DNA from 3 places in the Streptomyces sp. CA-251387 genome. Region 1 is predicted to be linked to each of the others. Evidence: riboswitches for the same ligand, from Rfam matches in the RefSeq annotation. Region 1 holds a riboswitch; each other region holds the start of a gene.
What was found. A riboswitch is a leader RNA that binds a small molecule or an ion and turns the genes downstream of it on or off. The one in region 1 is predicted to bind cyclic di-AMP.

Region 1 (4,212 bases):
CTGAAGGGCCGGGTCGAGACCGCCGTCGCGGTACTGTGCCGCCGCCATCGAACCCAGCGCGTCCCGCGCCGAGTTGAGCTTCTCCGTCCTGCGCGCGGCCTCATCCTGCAGGGTCCGGATCCGCCGCTCGGCCGCGTCCGCCTTCTCCTTCGCGCCGTTGTACTTCTCGGTGGCGACTTCCGCCTCCTGGTACAGCTTGTCCACCTTCGCCTTGACCTGCGCCGGTGTCAGCTGTGGTTCGGCATGTCCGGTCCCGTCGAAGCCGGTTGCGCTCGCCGCGCCCGCCAGGGCGATCGTCCATGCCGTGCGGGCCGTACTGCCGCCGACCGAGCGCTGACGGGGCTTTCGATGCGCTGCCACGTGGACTGCACGTCCTTTCCTGCGACCGCCTGGTCCCGCTGCGTCTGCCAGAGCGGCGGACGTATCACCGCCCCGGGAGAACGGCGGCGTATGAGCGCCTGGGGGAGCGGACGTACGACCGCCCCGGGGTGGGTTACGCGTCCGGCGGCGGCCCACACAGGGGGAGCGGGACGCCGCCGGACTTTTCTCGGCGGTGGTGTCCGACTGCCGCCCCTGGCCCGGGCGGCGGTGGGGAGCCGGTCACCTGGTGGAGGACGCTAAACCTCACCGTGTCGGGTCGGTGACGCGTTGTGCGGAAGTGCCGGGAGCGGACCGGGGGATGACCGTAAGTGAGCGTGATCCCGGAACGGGGGCGTCGGGTCAACGCGGGGTGATGACCGATGTGGCGGTTTCGGGGGTCGCCGGGAATGGGGGGTGCTATGGGGCGCATATATGCAGCGGATTAGGCTCCGGCTTCATGGACGTACTCATCCATCTCTTCGTCGGCCTGCACATCATCGGTATCGCCGCGCTGCTCGGTGGTTTCCTCACGCAGATGAAGGCGATGGGTCAGGGCACCGCCCGGTTCGTCCCCGCCATGCTGCACGGAGCCGTGACCATGCTGGTCACCGGGGTGATCCTCGTCGGGCTCAACCAGGCGGACGATCAGTCCGTCAACAACATCAAGATCGGCGTGAAGCTGGCGCTGCTGATCGTGATCCTCGGGCTCGTGTACGTGAAGCGGGACGAGGAGAAGGTGGAGAAGGGCCTCTTCGGGCTCGTGGGGCTGCTGACCGCGGCGAACGTCTTCATCGCTGTTCTGTGGACCTGACCTCGGTCTCGAGGGCGGTTCCTGGCCTGGTTCCGGGGCCGGCCCCGGAACCACGTCCGGTGTAGGTCCGTGCCGCCTCTGCGATGGCCACGCGCGCGTGCGGAAGCAGTGGGCCACGCGCGCGTGGGTGAACGTCAGGCCGGGCGGACCACGCTGTGGATCGACGACTCTCCGTCGTAGTAGATCGACTCCTCACGGACGTACGCGCCGGGCTTCGGGGCGTGGATCATCATGCCGTTGCCGATGTAGAGGCCCACGTGGGTGACGTCGTCGTAGAAGAAGATCAGGTCGCCGGGCTGCGCGTTGGAGAGGGGGACCGTGGTGCCGGCGTTGACCTGGTCGTAGGTGACGCGGGGGATGTCCACGCCGGCGGCCTTCCAGGCGGCCTGGGTGAGGCCGGAGCAGTCGTAGGAGTCGGGGCCGGTGGCGCCCCAGACGTACGGCTTGCCTATCTGGGCGCGGGAGAAGGCCAGGGCCTTCTCGGCCTTGGTGGCGTACGAGGAGTCCGTCGCGGATGAGTCCGACGTGCTCGAGTCGGACGGCTGCTCGGTGCTCTCCTGCTGCTGGGCGGCCTCCTGGCGCCGGCGCTCCGCCTCCGCTTGCTGCCGGGCCAGCTCCGCTGCCTTGCGTGCGGCTTCCTCCTGCTTGCGCTTCTCGATCGCGGCGAGGCGTGCCTTTTCCTCCGCCGTCAGCTTCGAGAGGAGTTCCCGCGCGTCGGACAGCTTCTGCTGGACCGTGGACTTGGCCTTCTGCAGGTCGTTCTGCGACTCGGTGAGCGTCTCGAGGCTCTGGGTGGCCTCCTGACGCTTCTTCATCGTCGTGGACTGCTGCGTGAAGTAATCGTCGACCGCTTCCTTCTGACGACCGGTCATACGGTCCATCAGCTGGGTCTGGTCGAAGTAGTCCTGCGGAGTGTCCGCCAGGAGGAAGGTCGCGGTGTCGGGGGCGGCGGCTCCCGTGCGGTACTGGGCGGCGGCGTTGCGGCCGAGCTCCTCGCGTGCGTCGTTGAGCTCCTGGGTGCGCTTGGCGACGTCGTCCAGGAGGGTGTCGACGCGCTTGCGCTGCTTCGCGGTCTTCTCCTTGGCCGCGTTGTACTTCTCGGTCGCCGACTCCGCCTGGCGGTAGAGGTCGTCGACCTTCTTCTCGACCTCTTCGAGGCTCGGCTTGTCGTCCGTGGAGGGGCTCGCGTTGGCCGTCTGGGACAGCAGGGCCACGGAGGTGAGGGCCGCCGTGGCGAGGGCGGGGGTCCGTATGCCTGCTACGCGTGTCCCTGCGGGACGCGACTTGCGGTGCGACGCCAAGGGAGGCGACTCCTTCCGTGCTCCGCCTACCGAGTTAGCTGTCGGGTTCGGGCGGGTGGTTCCGGAAGGGTTGCCCTACGGCCGGTCCCGGGAGGGAAGTCCGGCCGATTCACCCCGGGTTCGGTGGGTCCCCGGCTCCGGTCGCAGTGCGGCGTACCGGACTCGGCGGAGGCCGTGCGGCCCGGCGACGTTCGCCGGTGGGGGTCGTACGGCCTGCCCGGCACGGTAGCCAACTCGTGTGGCCCCTGTGAAGGTTGATGTTCGATATGCCCGATACATTTTCGTGACCTTGAGTCAGAGCGTCGCCGATCACGATGGGTGACGGTGTGTTTGTGGTGATTTGAGGTCTCTGGGGTATGTGGCGGCGTATACGCCTGTCTGGGCGGCTTGTGCCATATTTAAGTCTTGATCACGGGCCGTGGCAGGGTGGTTCTGCAGGGTGAGATTCCGTCGGGTGGGCGGGTTTCGGAAGATCATCGGGCTCGGAAACAGGCGATGTTCTCAGGGCGGCGGCGGGCTGTCAGTGGGGCGCCCTAGACTCGGAGAGCGATGAGCAGCCTCTTTGACGACAGCTTCCTGGCGGACCTCCAGGCCCCACGGGCCCACGAGGAGGAATCCCCGCCACCGCCCGAGGACGATCACTCTCCGGAACCGGTTCCGGACGATCTGTTCGGCGGGAAGTTCGACGTGCCTCCGGACCGGGACGCCTACTACCGCGACGGCGCCCCGCGCCCGGCCATCGACGCGGCCGCGCTCCTGGAAGGGCTGAACGACAACCAGCGCGCCGCCGTCGTCCACTCCGGCAGTCCGCTGCTCATCGTGGCCGGCGCGGGGTCCGGCAAGACGCGTGTGCTCACCCATCGCATCGCCCATCTGCTGGCGGAGCGGAATGTGCATCCGGGGCAGATCCTCGCGATCACCTTCACCAACAAGGCCGCGGGCGAGATGAAGGAGCGCGTCGAGCAGCTCGTCGGCCCGCGGGCGAACGCGATGTGGGTGATGACCTTCCACAGCGCGTGCGTGCGCATCCTGCGGCGGGAGAGCAAGAAGCTCGGGTTCACGTCGTCGTTCTCGATCTACGACGCCGCCGACAGCAAGCGGCTGATGGCGCTCGTGTGCCGGGATCTGGATCTTGATCCGAAGCGGTTCCCGCCCAAGTCCTTCAGTGCCAAGATCAGCAACCTGAAGAACGAGCTGATCGACGAGGAGGACTTCGCGGCGCAGGCGAGCGACGGCTTCGAGAAGACCCTCGCCCAGGCCTATGCCTTGTATCAGCCGCGGCTGCGCGAGGCGAACGCCCTCGACTTCGACGACCTGATCATGACGACGGTCAATCTGCTGCGCGCCTTCCCGGACGTCGCCGAGCATTACCGCCGCCGCTTCCGGCACGTCCTGGTAGATGAGTACCAGGACACCAACCACGCCCAGTACGCGCTCGTGCGCGAGCTCGTCGGTACCAGCGAGCACCCGGTGGACGTGCCGCCGAGCGAGTACGACATCCCGCCCGCCGAGCTGTGCGTCGTGGGTGACGCCGACCAGTCGATCTACGCCTTCCGCGGCGCCACCATCCGCAACATCCTCCAGTTCGAGGAGGACTACCCGGACGCGACGACGATCCTGCTGGAGCAGAACTACCGCTCGACGCAGACGATCCTCTCCGCCGCCAACGCGGTGATCGAGCGCAACGAGTCGCGTCGGCCCAAGAACCTGTGGACCAATGCGGGTGCGGGGGCGCGGATC
Region 2 (4,212 bases), 1.2 Mb from region 1:
CCCGTATCCCCTCTACAACCCGTACCGGTCGTAGCAGAAGATCAGGCCGATGCGGCCGTGAGACGCCCGAGCTCGGTCTCCGTCAGCCTCAGCTCCCCCACCCCCAACAGTGCCGGCAGCTGCTCGACCGTCCGGGCCGAGGCGATCGGGGCCGCGACCGTCGGCCGGGACGCCAGCCAGGTCAGGGCCACCGTGGCCACCGGCGCCTCGTGGGCCTGCGCGATCTCGTCCAGGGCGGCGAGCACCCTGCGCCCCCGCTCCGTCTCCAGGTGCTTGCCGGCGCCCTGGGCGCGCGGGCTCCCCACCGTCGTACCGGCGCGGTACTTGCCCGTGAGGAAGCCGGACGCCAAGGCGTAGTACGGGACCGCCGCGAGGCCTTCCCGCTCGGCGAGGTCCTGGAGTTCGCCCTCGTAGGTGTCGCGGGAGACCAGGTTGTAGTGGGGCTGCAGGGCGACGTACCGGGCGAGGCCCTCGCGGTCGGAGAAGTCCAGGGACGCACGCAGCCGCTCGGCGGAGATGTTGGACGCGGCGATGTGCCGCACCTTGCCCGCCTTCACCAGCTCGTCCAGCGCGCCGATGATCTCCTCGACCGGGACTTCGGGCTTGTCGAAGTGGGTGTAGTAGAGGTCGATGCGGTCGGTGCCGAGGCGACGCAGGGAGGCGTCGGCGGCGGCCTTGATGTTGGCCGCGGTCAGGCCCTGGAAGTCGGGGTGCTGGCTGACCTTCGTGGCGATGACGACGTCGTCCCGGTTGCCGCGCGCTTTCACCCAGTTGCCGATGATGGTCTCGGACTCGCCGCCCGCGTTGCCCTCGACCCACGCCGAGTACGAGTCGGCCGTGTCGATGAAGTTGCCGCCCGCCGCCGCGTAGGCGTCGAGGACAGCGAAGGACTGGGCCTCGTCGGCGGTCCAGCCGAAGACGTTGCCGCCGAGAGAGAGCGGGGAGACCTCGAGGTCGGAGGAGCCGAGCTTGCGAAGAGAAGTCATGCTCGACATCAACGCCCTTGGCGGAAGCCGGTCTTCCGGGACGGCCGCAAATTTCCCGTAAACAAGCGGACCCCGGCCCTCCGGAAACCGGCAGCCCTGACGTGGGGGGTAAGCGTCAGGACTGCCGGGGGATCGGGGCCGGGTGATCAGAAGCGACGGATCGAAAGCAAGGGATCAGAGGCGGCTGATCAGAGGCGAGTGATCGGAAGCGGCTGATCAGAAGCGGGAGAACCTCAGGGCGTGAGGCCCTTGCTCTGCAGCCACGCCATCGGGTCGATGCCGTTCGCGCTGCCGTCGGGGTGCACCTCGAGGTGGAGGTGGGCGCCGGTCACGTTGCCGGTGGCGCCCACGCGGCCGATGACGTCGCCCGTGTTGACCTTCTGGCCGACGCTGACGCTGATCGAGGACTGGTGCGCGAACCAGAGCTCCGTGCCGTCGTCGAGGGTGAGCACGGTCTTGTAGCCGTACGAACCGTCCCAGCCGGCGAAGGTGATCGTGCCGGAGTGGACCGCCTTGATCAGCGTGCCGGACGGGGCGGCGAAGTCGAGGCCCGTGTGGTAGCCGGACGACCAGTAGGCGCCGGCCTGACCGAAGGTCGAGGTGATGGTGTACGAGGAGGTCGGCAGCGTGTACTGCTTGGCCAGCTCGGCGAGGCGCTCGGCCTCGGCCTTCTTGCGGGCCTCCTCCTCGGCGGCGGCCTTCGCGGCGGCGGCCTTGGCCTCGGCCTCCTTCTCCGCCTTGGCGGCCGCGGCGGCGGCCTCCTTCTCGGCGGCGGCGACCGCTTCGGCGGCGGCCTTGCTGTCGATCTGGTCCTGCTGCTGCTCGACCTGGGCGATGATCCGGGCCCGCAGCGCCTCACCGGCGTCGCTGGTGCCCTGAGTGGTCTCCTCGGTGGTCGCGCCCATGGTGCTCAGCGCGGTGCCGGTGTCCTCGGCGGCGGAGGAGTCGTCGTCGGAGATCAGGGGCAGGTCGGGCATGGTGATGGCGACCGGCGGCTTGCCGCTCTGCGCGCTGGCCATGCCGCCCGCGCCGACGGCGGCTATGACGCCGACGCCGAGAACCGTGGAGCTGCGCGCGAGTCCCCCGCCGCGCTGCTTGGCGACGCGATGCCTGCCACGGACCGGACGAATGGACTCCGCGGTGGGGTTCCACTCCTCGAACGGGCCCTCGTCGGTGCGGTAGCTGTCGTAGCCGAAGGTGTCGGTGCTGCGCTGACTCGGCACGAACGGGGCTTGCGGAGCAGGCCTGTTGGACGCCACGTGGGCGTACTCCTTTCCTTCCTTCTCGCCTACCGGGTTAGCTGACGGGTTCGGAGCAGGAAGGTCTCCTACGCGCGTATACCGTCCGTGACTTCACGGCGGAATCCGCGCGATTCACCCCAGGGTGGTGGTTCCCCGGTTCCCGTACTGCGGTACGGAATTCGGCGCGTGCGCACGGAGCCATCTCTTGTGACGGCTGGGACGACCGCGCTGCGTTATCGAACGTTAATAGACGCGAGGTGCGGATTCCAAGCTGTTCCTCTTGATCATTAACTATTTTCGCCGGGACTTACGGGTCATGAGCGGCCTAAATCGGGCGAGTTGGCCGGGCCTCAGGAGGCGCACAGGTATTGACGGTATGTCAGTTGTTATGCGGAGGGCGGTCGCGCGATCACCCTTGGTGAGGACGATCACGGCCGTCGTACGGCGATGAGGGCCATGTCATCCGCCATCCCGCCCCCGGAGTGCCGGCGCACCTCCGCCGCGAGCACACCGAGGAGCGCGGCCGGCTCGCGCTGTGCGTTGGCCCGCCCCGCGAGACCCTCCGCGGGGTCGTAGAACCGTCCTTTCTCGTCCCGCGCCTCGGACAGGCCGTCGGTGTACAGCAGCAGCGTGGACCCGCTCACGAAGTCGGCCTCCTCGGCCCGGTCGGGCCAGGCGCCGAGCTCCGCCATGCCGAGCGGCAGCGCGGGCTCGGTGGCGAGCAGGGAACGCACGCTGCCGTCGGCGTACAGCAGCAGGGGTGGTGGGTGCCCGCGGTTGACGAGGCGCACGATCCCGCTGCCGTGCGGCAGCTCGGCGAGTGCGGCGGTGGTGAACCCTTCGTAGGACTCGACCCCCTCGCGTCGCGTACGTTCGCGCGCCAGCGCCCGCTCCAGCCGCTGCGCCACCGCCTCCAGCGTGGCCTCCTGCTCGGCGGCCTCCCGGAAGGCCCCGATCACGACGGCGACGAACCCCACGGCCCCCATTCCCTTGCCGCGCACATCCCCCACGACGACCCGTACGCCGTGCGGGCTGTCCTGCACGGCGTACAGGTCGCCGCCGATGGAGGCGCCCTCCTGGGCTGCTTCATACCGGGCCGCGATCTGGAACCCACCGATCCGCTCGGCGGGCTCGGGCAGGACGGCGCGCTGGGCCGCCTCGGCGATCTCGCGGGCGGAGGCGAGGCGCTCGTTGCTGCGGCGGACGAGGATGTTGATGAGCACGGCGAGGACCGAGACGACCAGCACGGTGACCAGCTCGGTGATCACCTCCGCCCGGGGCAGGCCGCCGAGAAGGATGCGGAGGCCGAGCAGTACGGCGAAGGCCACCAGGCCCGTGACGGCCGTGCCGCGCTGTGAGTAGAGCGGGGCGGCGACCAGGGGAGCGGCGGTGAAGAAGGGGGCGCCGGTGAAGTCCGTGGGGGTGGAGTAGTCGTACACGCTCCCGGCCCCGATCGACAGGGCCGGGAGCAGCCGGACGAACCGGCGTGCGTACGAGATCCGCCGTTCCTCCACGTCACCAGGGTTGCCGAAGCGGGGGCGGAGGACGAGTGGGGAGGGCCGACCGGGCGAGTGGGCCGACGGGGATTCGGGGTGAGGGGGCAAAAAACACTCAGGGCCGGAACTGATCTGATCAGTTCCGGCCCTGAGCCTTCAGTAGCGGGGACAGGATTTGAACCTGCGACCTCTGGGTTATGAGCCCAGCGAGCTACCGAGCTGCTCCACCCCGCGTCGATGACTCAATAGTACGCCATCCGCAGGACCCCCAAGCACACGGCTTTCCAGGGCCTGCCTGTGATCAGTGCTTTTCGACCGTGTTGGGGGAGTTTGAGGCTTGCGGCGGCCGCAGAGGAAGATGCCACACCGTCCCGAACCCCCGCCCACCCGCAGGGGGCCGCTGTTCCTCGAGCGACGGTTCACTTCTCAGCGCCGGCCGGCATTTCAGCCCGTCCGGCCTTTGAGGACGAGGCCCTTTCGGGGCCGACG
Region 3 (4,212 bases), 2.5 Mb from region 1:
TCCGGGTCGGCCGGGACCTCCAGGCCGAGGACCTGCCCCGCGCGGAGCGCCACGCGCGTGTGCCCCTCGGGAGAGAGGTGCAGCCGGTCGTCGTCCCAGGCCCGGCGGTCCTGGATGGTTTTCAGGGACCACAGGTCGAGCACGGGGCAGCCGTACCGGTCGGCGATGGCCCGCACATGGCCGTTGTAGGTGGCGATCTTGCCGCGCAAATGCTTCAGCACGGGTACGCCACGGGTGTCGAAGCCGGTCGTCACCATGACGGTGCCGACCGCGGAGGTGAGCCGGGCGATCGCCCGCTCGAAGCGCTCGGCCACCTCGTCGGGGTCGGTGCCGGGCCGGATGATGTCGTTGCCGCCCGCGCAGAACGAGACCAGGTCCGGGGCCAGTTCCACAGCCTGCGGGAGCTGGTCCTCCACGATCTGGTCGAGCAGTTTGCCGCGCACGGCGAGGTTGGTGTAGTTGAAGTCGCCCTCGGGCCGCCGGTCCGCGAGCAGCACCGCGAACCGGTCGGCCCAGCCGACGAACGCCCCGTCGGGGCCGGGGTCGCCGACGCCCTCGGTGAAGCTGTCCCCCACCGCGACGTACGACCCGATCTCTGATCTGCTGTCACTCTTCGAATCGCCTGCCACACGGGCATGATTCACCTTTGAATGTGACTTACGCGACCGTAAGGAAGGGTTGACGGGCGGTGAGATAAGCCACTCCTAAAGTGTTGGCCAAACCTGGAATAAGCCTCTGATCAGGGGCGTTTTAGGCTCAACCGCCACACCCGGAAGTCGCTGATCCGGAAGTGGCTCCATACGGTCCGGAACGCGAAGTGCCCGCTGCGGTAAGGCTCTTGGTCGACGTAGTCGAAGACGAGCCGTCCGTTGTTCCACCACCGCACGGTCGACCCGTCGGAGACGACACGGACCCGGTTGGGCTGGTTGGGCACCAGCAGCGGCTCGGTGTAGTCGTAGATCAGCGGGCGGGCTCCGACCTCGCCGACGTACCGGCGCAGTCGCGTCGTGGTGTTGTAGTTGGCGCCGTAACCGGCGTAATAGGTCTTGAGGTAGTCGTACTCCGCCAGCGCACCGCCCCGCTGCGTGGCGAACAGGTCGTCCGGGGAACGGACGTCGGTGGCGTTCCAGAAGTTGTTGAGGTCGGACACACGGTCGTTGGCCCCGCCTTCCGACACGGCGGTGGCCGTGTACTCAAGGAGGTACGGCCCTTCGAGGCGTCTCCTGAACCACACCGTGGCACCGCTCGGCACGTCGATCTCCAGCACACCGCGCGACGCGGTGATCGTGCCGCCGTCCTGCAACTCGGTCACCCACTGGGCGAGGCCATGGCGGAAGTCGTCGTGGGCGATGAGCCGGCGGTGGGACGCGGCACCCGCCGCGCCCGCGGGAGCAAGTGCGCCCAGGGCGGCCCCAGCCGCGAGGATTCCGAATGCTCTGCGCGTGGTCGTCACGAACGGGACTCCTTCATAGGGGCGTTGACCTTAGAAAGCGCTTGCAGCGGCTGAGCGGAGATCACTCTTCCCCATCACCCCCTTCCTGTCGACACCCCGGACACGCCGAAGGCCGGACCCGGGGATCAGGGTCCGGCCTTCGGCGGCGTGTCAGGCGATGGGAGTCCCCCCGCTCGAGCGAAGCCGAGAGCGGGGGAGTCGGCGCGGGTCAGCCGATGGCGACGCCCTTGGAGCGGAGGTAGGCGACCGGGTCCACGTCCGAGCCGTAGTCCGGCGTGGTGCGGATCTCGAAGTGCAGGTGCGGGCCGGTCGAGTTGCCGGTCGAGCCGGAGAGGCCGACCTGCTGACCCGCCGTCACGGTCTGGCCGGCCGAGACGGAGAGCGAGGACAGGTGGCCGTACTGCGCGTAGTAGCCGTCGGCGAGCCGGATGACGACCTGGTTGCCGTACGCGCCGGCCCAGCCGGCGGAGACGACGGTGCCCGCGCCGACCGCCTTGAGCGGGGTGCCGGTAGCGGCGGCGAAGTCGACGCCGGTGTGGTAGCCGCTCGACCACATGCTGCCCGCCACCTTGTACGCGGTGGCGACGGAGGCCGCGGAGACGGGGGCGCTGAAACCACTGGCGGGGGCGGTGTCGGCGCTCTCAGCGGCCTTGGTCGTCTTAGAAGCGGAGGACTTCGCGGCGGACGAGTCCGACGACGACTTCGAGGACGACTTCGAGGACGACTTCGGGGACGAAGAGGAGGACGACGGCGAGGACTTGGGGGCGCTCGTCGCGGCCTTCTGGCCGCCGATCGTGAGCTTCAGACCCGGGTGGATCAGCGACGGGTCCTCGCCGACGGCCTCGCGGTTGTCGGCGTAGAGCTTCTTCCAGCCACCGCTGACGTTCTGCTCGTCGGCGATCTTCGAGAGATAGTCGCCGACCTTCACCGAATAGGTCCGCACACCCGTCTTCTTCTCGGTGGCCTCCTTCTCGGCCGCCTTCTTCTCGACGACCGGAAGGGACTGAACGGCCTTTTCCGAAGCGGACTGCGAGGGAGCGGCATGGGCGCCGGTGGCCCCGAAGAGCGGGAGGGCGAGAGCGGCGCCGCCGGTTCCGGCGACGGCGATGGAGCGGGTGAGGCGCGGGGACTTCGGGCGGCGGTGCTTACCCTTCGCGGGCATGGCGAATTCCTCTCCGGCGCCTGCGAGGTGAGCTGTCGGGTGCGGGCTGGAGATGCCCGGCCGCGCCGTAACGCGGCTTTACCCCTAGCCTGTTCCGGAGACCGGAACAGGCGGTTGTACCTGTGGGTCCCCCGCTCCTGCCATGGTCGGGTGAGTCGGTGCGGGCTCCGGTCGGCGGCAGGATTCGGCGTCCGTCCGGATTGGTGGCGAACGTAAGCGAGGAAGACGCACGGGAACAAGTGAGAGGTTCCGTCCGAATGCGTTCCTGTTGATCCCTTGTGGGAATTCCCGGTCACCCTGAGTGAATTATCGGCGCGTCGCCCGGCACAAAACCCCTTGAAAATCACGTGAATTACGTGAACATGACGGGCGACGCTCGGTCACGAATATGACGCTCCTCACGTGACGCCGCTCCAGCTTTCCTCAATCCAGAGCGAGTTGGAATGAAGGCACCAATTCGGACAGAACAACTAGATGCGACGCAGTCGGATAACTGCCGCATCAAGGTCGCCGTGCAATCCGGTACGCAGTCCGTGATGCAGCAATACGGCACCTCTGTGAACTTCGCCCGTTTCGCGGCATTCGTACGATGCTGTCGGGTCGAGCCCCCTCAGCCGCAGCGCCGGTACGGCCTCGCCGTAGCTCTGCGCCTGGAGCCAGGCGAGGACGACGGTCTCGTCACCGAGGACGTACTGCACCGCGCTCAGCCCACCCCGCGGAGGCCGCAGCCGGTACAGATCCCCGCGCTGCACGAGGGGCCGGATCTCCTTGTAGAGCTCCACCCACTCCCGGGCCTCGGCAAGCTCCGCCTCGGTCCACTGCGTGAGGTCGCCGCCGACGCCGAGCACCCCGGCCATGGCACTCACGAACCGGAAGCGCAGCGAGCTGACCCGGCCGTTGAGCTGGTTGTTCGGACTGTCGGTGACCCACGCCGCCATGACCCGCGCCGGATGGATCTGGCTGAAGCCGTGCTGGATGGCGAGCCGGTCGAGCGGGTCGGTGTTGTCGGACGTCCACACCTGGTCCGTACGGCTCAGCACGCCCAGGTCGATCCGGCCGCCACCGCCCGAGCAGGACTCGAAGGCGACGCCCGGGTGAGCGGCGCGCAGCCGGTCCAGCAAGGCGTAGAAGGCGTGGACGTGGTCCACCCAGAGCCGCTGCGGGTACGGCTCGCCGGGCCAGCCCGCGTCGGTGAAGCAGCGGTTGAAGTCCCACTTCACGTAGTCGATCGGGGCGCTGGAGAGGAGCCCGTCGAGCTGGTTCCAGAGGTACTCCTGGACGTCTTCGCGGGCGAGGTTCAGTACGAGCTGATTGCGGAATTCCGTCCGCTTTCGTCCGGTCTGGTACTGCACCCAGTCCGGGTGGGCGCGGTACAGCTCGCTGTCCGGATTGACCATTTCCGGCTCGACCCAGATGCCGAACTGCATGCCGAGGGCGTGCACATAGTCGGCGAGCGGCTTGAGGCCGTTCGGGAAGCGGTCCGGGTTGGGCGTCCAGTCGCCGAGTCCGGCGCGGTCGCTGGTGCGCGCCCCGAACCAGCCGTCGTCCACGACGAACAGCTCGACACCGATGGCCGCGGCCCGCCGCGCGAGGGTGC

Region 2: it holds a riboswitch for cyclic di-AMP, as region 1 does, so the genes downstream of both, ACQEV2_RS20100 (M23 family metallopeptidase) here and ACQEV2_RS25880 (NlpC/P60 family protein) in region 1, are expected to answer to the same signal.
Region 3: it holds a riboswitch for cyclic di-AMP, as region 1 does, so the genes downstream of both, ACQEV2_RS36435 (LysM peptidoglycan-binding domain-containing M23 family metallopeptidase) here and ACQEV2_RS25880 (NlpC/P60 family protein) in region 1, are expected to answer to the same signal.

What each region holds. Positions count from the first base shown of each region.
Region 1 is NZ_JBNJMJ010000001.1:5,743,468-5,747,679, forward strand. It holds gene ACQEV2_RS25870 (NlpC/P60 family protein) at 1-360, opposite strand, end outside; gene ACQEV2_RS25875 (hypothetical protein) at 818-1,171, shown strand; gene ACQEV2_RS25880 (NlpC/P60 family protein) at 1,306-2,472, opposite strand; cyclic di-AMP (ydaO/yuaA leader) riboswitch at 2,481-2,636, opposite strand; gene pcrA (DNA helicase PcrA) at 3,022-4,212, shown strand, end outside.
Region 2 is NZ_JBNJMJ010000001.1:4,507,874-4,512,085, reverse strand. It holds gene ACQEV2_RS20110 (PrsW family intramembrane metalloprotease) at 1-34, shown strand, start outside; gene ACQEV2_RS20105 (aldo/keto reductase) at 42-986, opposite strand; gene ACQEV2_RS20100 (M23 family metallopeptidase) at 1,220-2,245, opposite strand; cyclic di-AMP (ydaO/yuaA leader) riboswitch at 2,257-2,422, opposite strand; gene ACQEV2_RS20095 (PP2C family protein-serine/threonine phosphatase) at 2,656-3,741, opposite strand; tRNA gene ACQEV2_RS20090 (tRNA-Met) at 3,884-3,957, opposite strand.
Region 3 is NZ_JBNJMJ010000001.1:8,210,422-8,214,633, reverse strand. It holds gene ACQEV2_RS36445 (SGNH/GDSL hydrolase family protein) at 1-629, opposite strand, end outside; gene ACQEV2_RS36440 (DUF6250 domain-containing protein) at 740-1,453, opposite strand; gene ACQEV2_RS36435 (LysM peptidoglycan-binding domain-containing M23 family metallopeptidase) at 1,662-2,615, opposite strand; cyclic di-AMP (ydaO/yuaA leader) riboswitch at 2,620-2,778, opposite strand; gene ACQEV2_RS36430 (alpha-galactosidase) at 3,086-4,212, opposite strand, start outside.